Regions from separate parts of the Allobosea massiliensis genome, predicted to be linked through region 3. Evidence: predicted binding sites of a transcription regulator. Region 3 holds the regulator's gene; each other region holds the start of a gene.
The links. Region 3 encodes PhoB, which activates phosphate uptake and scavenging genes when phosphate is short. Its sites were predicted from a motif close to TGTCATNNANCTGTCAT; they were not measured.
Positions count from the first base shown of each region.

Region 1 (2,259 bases), on a different contig from region 3:
CACGAAGCCGTCCTCGCCCTCGACCTTGAGCGTCACGGTCGTGTTGCGGACATGGTCGAGGGTGAAGCCGGCATCGAAGAGGCGGATGAAGGGGCCGACCGCGGCGGCGGCATTGTTGTCCTTGGCCTTGCCGAGGAGCAGGGCCGAACGGCCCTCGACATCGCGCAGATTGACGTCGTTGCCCAGCGTGGCGCCGACGATGCGGCCGTCGGAAGCGACGACGAGCACGATCTCGGGCTCGGGATTGTTCCAGGTCGAGGCGGGATGCAGACCGGCGTCGAAACCGGTGCCGACGGAGGACATCGGCGGCGCCTTGGTGAAGATCTCGGCATCGGGGCCGATGCCGACCTCGAGATACTGGCTCCAGGCCCCCTGCTTGATGAGGACATCCTTGAGATGCATCGCCTCGGGCGAGCCGGGCTTCAGCTTCGAGAGATCATCGCCGATCAGCTTGCCGATCTCCTCGCGGATGGTGGCCGCGGCGGCCGGGTTGCCGCGCGCCTTCTCCTCGATGACACGCTCCAGCATCGAGACGGCGAAGGTGACGCCGGCGGCCTTCACCACCTGCAGATCGAGCGGGGAGAGCAGCCAGGGGCGCGCGGCATCGCGACCATCCGGCGGCGTGTTCGCCAGGATCTCGGCGAGCGGCGCGACGGTCTCGCCCGACGCGGCCCGCAGCGCGGCGGCGGGATCCGGCGCCTCGCAGAGGTCGCGGCTGGTCGGGAAGGTGCGGGTGACGTCGATCACGTTTCCGTCGCGGAGCGTGACCACCGCGGGCCCCGCGGCATCCGGGCGCCAGATGCGTCCCAGCAGGGCCGCGGCCTGCGCGTCTGCGGGAAGGGTCCGTTCGGGCGTCAGAGTCAGGCGGGGCATGGGAGGCATCCGTGGAAGGCGGTGGGGTCCGGGAGAACAGCGTCTTCCGGGGGATTGTGCAAGAGCCCGATCCGGGCGCGGCGAAAGCGCCCGCGCTTGCATCCGTCATCATTTTGTCATTGAACCGTCGCCCGGCCTTCATGTTAGCTTGCGCACCAACAAGAACAGCCGCCTCGGCCCACCGAGGGCGGAAGGGAGAAAGAGATGACCGTGAAATCACGTATCCTGATGTCCGTCGCGGCCTTCGTCCTCGGCGGCGCCGCGCCTGCGCTGGCGCAGACCGAGATCCAGTGGTGGCATGCCATGACCGGCGCCAACAACGACGTGGTCGTGCGGCTGGCCGAGGAGTTCAACGCCTCGCAGAAGGACTTCAAGGTCGTTCCGACCTATAAGGGCTCCTATGCCGACACGCTGAACGCCGGCATCGCCGCCTTCCGCGCCGGCAATGCGCCGCACATCATGCAGGTCTTCGAGGTCGGCACCGCGACGATGATGTCGGCCAAGGGTGCCATCAAGCCGGTGCAGGACCTGATGAAGGACGCCGGCGAGACCTTCGACCCCAAGGCCTATCTGCCCGCGATCACCGGCTACTACTCGACCACGAAGGGCGAGATGCTGTCCTTCCCCTTCAACTCGTCCTCCACGGTGATGTGGTACAACAAGGACGCGTTCAAGAAGGCGGGGCTGAACGCTGATGCGGCGCCCAAGACCTGGCCGGAGGTGTTCGACGCGGCCAAGAAGCTCAAGGCGGCCGGCTATGACAAGTGCGGCTTCTCCAACGCCTGGGTGACCTGGGTGAATGTCGAGCAGCTCGGCGCCTGGCACAACGAGCCGGTCGGCACCAAGGCCAACGGCTTCGAAGGCTTCGACACCGAGTTCGTCTTCAACAAGGGCGTCTTCCTCAAGCACCTGACCAATCTGGTCGAGATGCAGAAGGACAAGACCTATGATTACTCGGGCCGCACCAACACGGGCGAAGGTCGCTTCACCTCGGGCGAGTGCCCGATCTTCCTGACCTCCTCCGCCTTCTTCGGCAACGTCCGCGCCAACGCCAAGTTCGACTGGGGCAACGCCCCGATGCCGTATTACCCCGATGTCCAGGGCGCTCCGCAGAACTCGATCATCGGCGGCGCTTCGCTCTGGGTGATGGGCGGCAAGAAGGCCGACGAATACAAGGGCGTCGCCAAGTTCTTCACCTTCCTGTCCGATGTCGACCGCCAGGTGAAGCTGCACACGGAATCCGGCTATCTGCCGATCACCAAGGCGGCCTATGAGAAGGTCAAGGCGTCCGGCTTCTACAAGGACAAGCCCTTCCTCGAGACGCCGCTGCTGCAACTGACCAACAAGGAGCCGACGGCGAATTCGCGCGGGGTGCGCTTCGGCAGC
Region 1 covers NZ_JBHSLU010000051.1:147,436-149,694, reverse strand. The annotation lists gene ACFPN9_RS16985 (fumarylacetoacetate hydrolase family protein) at 1-873, opposite strand, end outside; gene ugpB (sn-glycerol-3-phosphate ABC transporter substrate-binding protein UgpB) at 1,078-2,259, shown strand, end outside.
Region 1: ugpB (sn-glycerol-3-phosphate ABC transporter substrate-binding protein UgpB) is a predicted target of PhoB. The motif match lies at 988-1,004, and genes of this name have one in related genera.

Region 2 (2,259 bases), on a different contig from region 3:
CGAGCTTCGCCTGCGAGAGCTGCACCCGCGCCTCGGCGGCGGCGAGCTTGGCCGTCGCCTCGTCGAAGGCGACCTGCGTGCCGACGCCGCGCTGGTTGAGCGAGCGGTTCCGCTCGAAGGTGTCGCGCGCGAGGCCGAGATCCGCCTGCTGCTGCTTGAGCTCGGCATCGAGAATGGCGGTGTCGAGCTTGACGAGCACCTGCCCCTTCTCGACCCGCTCGCCCTCCTTGAAGCCCAGAGCCGTGACGCGGCCCGCGATTTCCGGGGCGATCACGACGGATTCATCGGCGGCGAGCGTGCCGAGCGCCTCGACCTCCTCGTTGACTGTTCCCCGCTCGATCTTGGTCACCTCGACGGGAACCGCACCGCGCCCCTGTGGAGCGGCGGCGACCGGGGCCGGCGCCTTCGACTTCTCGTAATGGCGGTAGCCGTAGTAGCCGCCGCCGGCGAGGCCGATGATCAGGAGCAGATAGACGAACCGCTTCATAGAACTGGACGCTCCGATATGACGCGCTTATTTTAGACTGGACGGTCCAGTTTGATAAGGGCGACGATGGGCAGAACCATGACGAATGCTGCCGCACCGGAACTGTCTGCCGACGACGAGGCGGATGCAAGACGCCTGCCGTCACGATTGCGGGTGGACAAGCATCGCGCCATCATCCGCGCAGCCTCCGCCATGTTCCTCGCCGAAGGCTACGAGCGGGTGACGCTCGACCAGATCGCGCAGAGGGCCCGCGTCTCGAAGCAGACGATCTACGCGCACTTCGCCGACAAAGAAGCCCTCTTCCGCGCGATCTGCACGCAACTCGCTGAAAAACTGACCATTCCGCTGCGCCGACCCATCCAGGACGTCGACCTGCGCAGCGCTCTGATACGGCTCGGGGAAGACGCACTGGCGATGATGCTGGACCCGCATTCCCTCGATCTCCATCGTCTCGTCATGAGTGCGGCGGCCCGCTTTCCCGAGCTTGGCCAAGCGGCTTACGAGGCGGGAGCGCTACGGATCATCGAAGAGCTGTCGCAGCTGCTGCGGCAACGTTCACATGTCGGTGATGGCCTCGCGGAACCGCTCGACGATGCCCGGGCCAAGGTGCTCGCGGAACAGTTCGTCGGCATGCTGCGCGGCTTTCATCAGCATCGCGCGCTGATGAACGTCGCGCAGACGCCTCCCGACCAGCGCGCGGCCTATGTCCGCGACTGCGTCGATCTGCTCCTGCGCGGCGCCTGAGGCGGCATCCGGCCGCCTGCCCGACCGTCACCCGTCTGTCATCTGTGCCGGCTAGCTGTCGCCCGTCGGAAAGCATGGCCCCTACGGCAGGATCTGCCGCGGGCGGAAGCCATGCTGCCAACGGAACGCGGGAACGGCATCATGCTGCGCATCGAGGGTCTGACCAAGCGCTTCGGTGGCAAAGCCGCGGTCGACGGCGTAACCCTGTCCATTCCGCGCGGCGAGATGGTCGGCATCATCGGCCGCTCGGGCGCCGGCAAGTCCACGCTGCTGCGCATGCTGAATCGCCTCGCCGATCCGAGCGAAGGCCGCATCCTTTCCGGCGACCGTGACGTCACAGCGCTGAAGGGCGCCGCGCTGCGCCGCTGGCGGCGCGACACGGCGATGATCTTCCAGCAGTTCAACCTGGTCGGCCGCCTCGACGTCCTCACCAATGTCCTGCTTGGCCGGCTCGACCATCGCGCCGCAGCGCTGACGCTGGTGAAGAGCTTTTCGCGCGACGACAAGATCCGCGCCATCGCGGCGCTCGAGCGGCTCGATATGGGTCATCTCCTCGCCCAACGTGCCGAAACCCTCTCCGGCGGCCAGCAGCAGCGTGTCGCCATCGCCCGTGCCCTGGTCCAGGAACCGCAGATCATCCTCGCCGACGAGCCGATCGCCTCGCTCGATCCGCGCAATACGCAGGTCGTCATGGACGCGCTGTTCCGCATCAACCGCGAGGACGGCATCACCGTCGTCTCGAACCTGCATCACCTCGATATCGCGTCGAAATATTGCGACCGGCTGATCGGCATGGCCGCCGGCAAGGTCGTCTTCGACGGCCCGCCCCACCAGCTCACCAGCGAGATCGCGGCGAAGCTCTACGGCATCGAAGCCAAGGACGCCGGCGCCGAGGCGCTCGACCAGCTCGAGGCCATCGCCAGCGAAGAAGCGCAGCGCGCCAAGCAGAACGTCGCCTGACCTCCGTCCGGCCCGCCGGGCGGTCCCTCTCCCAGAAGACCAACAGGAGCACTTCATGCTGACCCGTC
Region 2 covers NZ_JBHSLU010000009.1:11,643-13,901, reverse strand. The annotation lists gene ACFPN9_RS06025 (efflux RND transporter periplasmic adaptor subunit) at 1-487, opposite strand, end outside; gene ACFPN9_RS06020 (TetR/AcrR family transcriptional regulator) at 566-1,231, shown strand; gene phnC (phosphonate ABC transporter ATP-binding protein) at 1,373-2,191, shown strand; gene phnD (phosphonate ABC transporter substrate-binding protein) at 2,247-2,259, shown strand, end outside.
Region 2: phnC (phosphonate ABC transporter ATP-binding protein) is a predicted target of PhoB. The motif match lies at 1,257-1,273, and genes of this name have one in related genera.

Region 3 (2,259 bases):
ATGTCCGAGCGCATGCTCGGCGATTCCACGGTCGCGCTGGTGCGCCGCGACACGACGCTGGCCCAGAAGGTGATCTCCGCCGACCAGCGGCTCGACAACCTGCAGCGCGACGTCGAGGAGCGCGCCGTGCTGACGATCGCCCGGCGCCAGCCGCTCGCCAACGATTTGCGCGAGCTGATCTCGGCGATCCGCATCGCCTCGGACATCGAGCGCGTCGGCGACCTCGCCAAGAACATCGCCAAGCGCGCGGTCGCGATCTCCGGCCAGTTCTCGCCGCCGCACCGCGCCGTCGTCGGGCTGGAGCATATGAGCCGGCTGGTGCAGGCGCAGCTCAAGGACGTCCTCGACGCCTACGCCACCAGCAACGAGCAGAAGGCGCTCGAGGTCTGGCATCGCGACGGCGAGATCGACGCGCTCTACACCTCGCTGTTCCGCGAGCTGTTGACCTATATGATGGAAGATCCGCGCAACATCACCTTCTGCACGCATCTCCTGTTCTGCGCCAAGAACGTCGAGCGCATCGGCGACCACACCACCAACATCGCCGAGACGATCCACTATCTCGTCACCGGCGAATCGCTCGACATCAACCGTCCCAAGCTCGAGACCACCGACATCACGGTCGAGGCCGTGACAGGGAGCTGACAACACCGACTGCGCCGGAGCCTTCGCCGTCAGGGTCGGGCCTGTTCCGACCATCCACGTCTTCGCCGGACCCACGCCGCGTTCAAGACGTGGATGCTCGCCACAAGGGCGAGCATGACGATGCGTTTCGGCACAAACGCCAAGAACGGAACCGTGCCATGGCCGCCCGCATCCTGATCGTCGAGGACGAGGAACCCCTCACCCTGCTGCTGCGCTACAACCTCGAGGCCGAGGGCTTCGCAGTCGACAGCGTGGCGCGGGGGGACGACGCCGAGCTGCATCTGCGAGACAACACGCCCGATCTCGTGCTGCTCGACTGGATGCTGCCCGGTCTCTCCGGCATCGAACTGTGCCGGCGGCTGCGGGCGCGGCGCGACACCGAGCGCGTGCCGATCATCATGCTGACCGCCCGCGGCGAAGAAACCGAGCGCGTGCGCGGCCTCGCCACCGGGGCCGACGACTATGTCGTCAAGCCGTTCTCCCTGCCGGAGCTGATCGCGCGCATCCAGGCGCTGCTGCGCCGGGCGAAGCCCGGCCATGTCGCGGGGCTGCTGGTCGCCGGCGATCTCGAACTCGACCGCACGACGCGCCGCGTGCGCCGGGCCGGCGAAGAGCTGCATCTGGGGCCGACCGAGTTCCGGCTGCTGGAATTCCTGATGCAGGCGCCGGGCCGGGTCTATTCGCGCGCCCAGCTGCTCGACGCCGTCTGGGGCCGCGACGTCTACATCGACGAGCGCACGGTCGACGTCCATGTCGGGCGGCTGCGCAAGGCGATCACGCCGGGCGACGCCAAGGATCCGCTGCGCACCGTCCGTGGCGCGGGCTACGCCTTCGACGAGACCTTCGCGCGGGCGTGAGGGAAACCGTCATGGTCGGGCGCAGACCCGAGCATCTCGTGACGCCGAGGCTCCCCTGCCGTGCCGGCCATAGATTCTCGGGTCGAGCCCGAGAATGACGAGGTCGCTCCGGCATGCGCCTGATCGCTTGACCCGCGACGCCCGACGGCGCAAGCCGGCCCGATGCAGATCAAAGACATCGCCATCATCGGCGCCGGCCCGGCCGGGCTGATCGCGGCCGAGCGGCTGGCCCAGGCCGGCCACCGCGTGACGATCCATGAGCGGATGCCGTCGCCGGCGCGCAAATTCCTGCTCGCCGGGCGCGGCGGGCTCAACCTCACCCATTCCGAGCCGCTGGAGAGCTTCCTGCCGCATTACGGCGCGGCGCGGGACTGGCTCGAACCCGCCATCCAGGCGTTTCCACCGCAGGCGCTGCGCGATTGGGCCGACGAGCTCGGCGCGGAGAGCTTCATCGGCACCAGCGGGCGCGTCTTCCCGAAGGCGATGAAGGCGTCGCCGCTGTTGCGCGCCTGGCTGCGCCGGCTCGACGGGCTCGGGGTGCGGCTCGAAGCCGGCCGGCGCTGGACCGGCTGGAACGACGAGGGCGCGCTGACCTTCGCCACGGCGGCCGGCGAGGTGACGGTCGCCGCCGATGCGACGCTGCTTGCGCTGGGCGGGGCGAGCTGGCCGCGGCTCGGCTCGGACGGTGGCTGGGTGCCGCTGCTGGCCGGCAAGGGCGTTGCCATTTCGCCGCTGCGGCCCGCCAATGGCGGCTTCG
Region 3 covers NZ_JBHSLU010000030.1:19,489-21,747, forward strand. The annotation lists gene phoU (phosphate signaling complex protein PhoU) at 1-645, shown strand, start outside; gene phoB (phosphate regulon transcriptional regulator PhoB) at 804-1,502, shown strand; gene ACFPN9_RS12095 (TIGR03862 family flavoprotein) at 1,665-2,259, shown strand, end outside.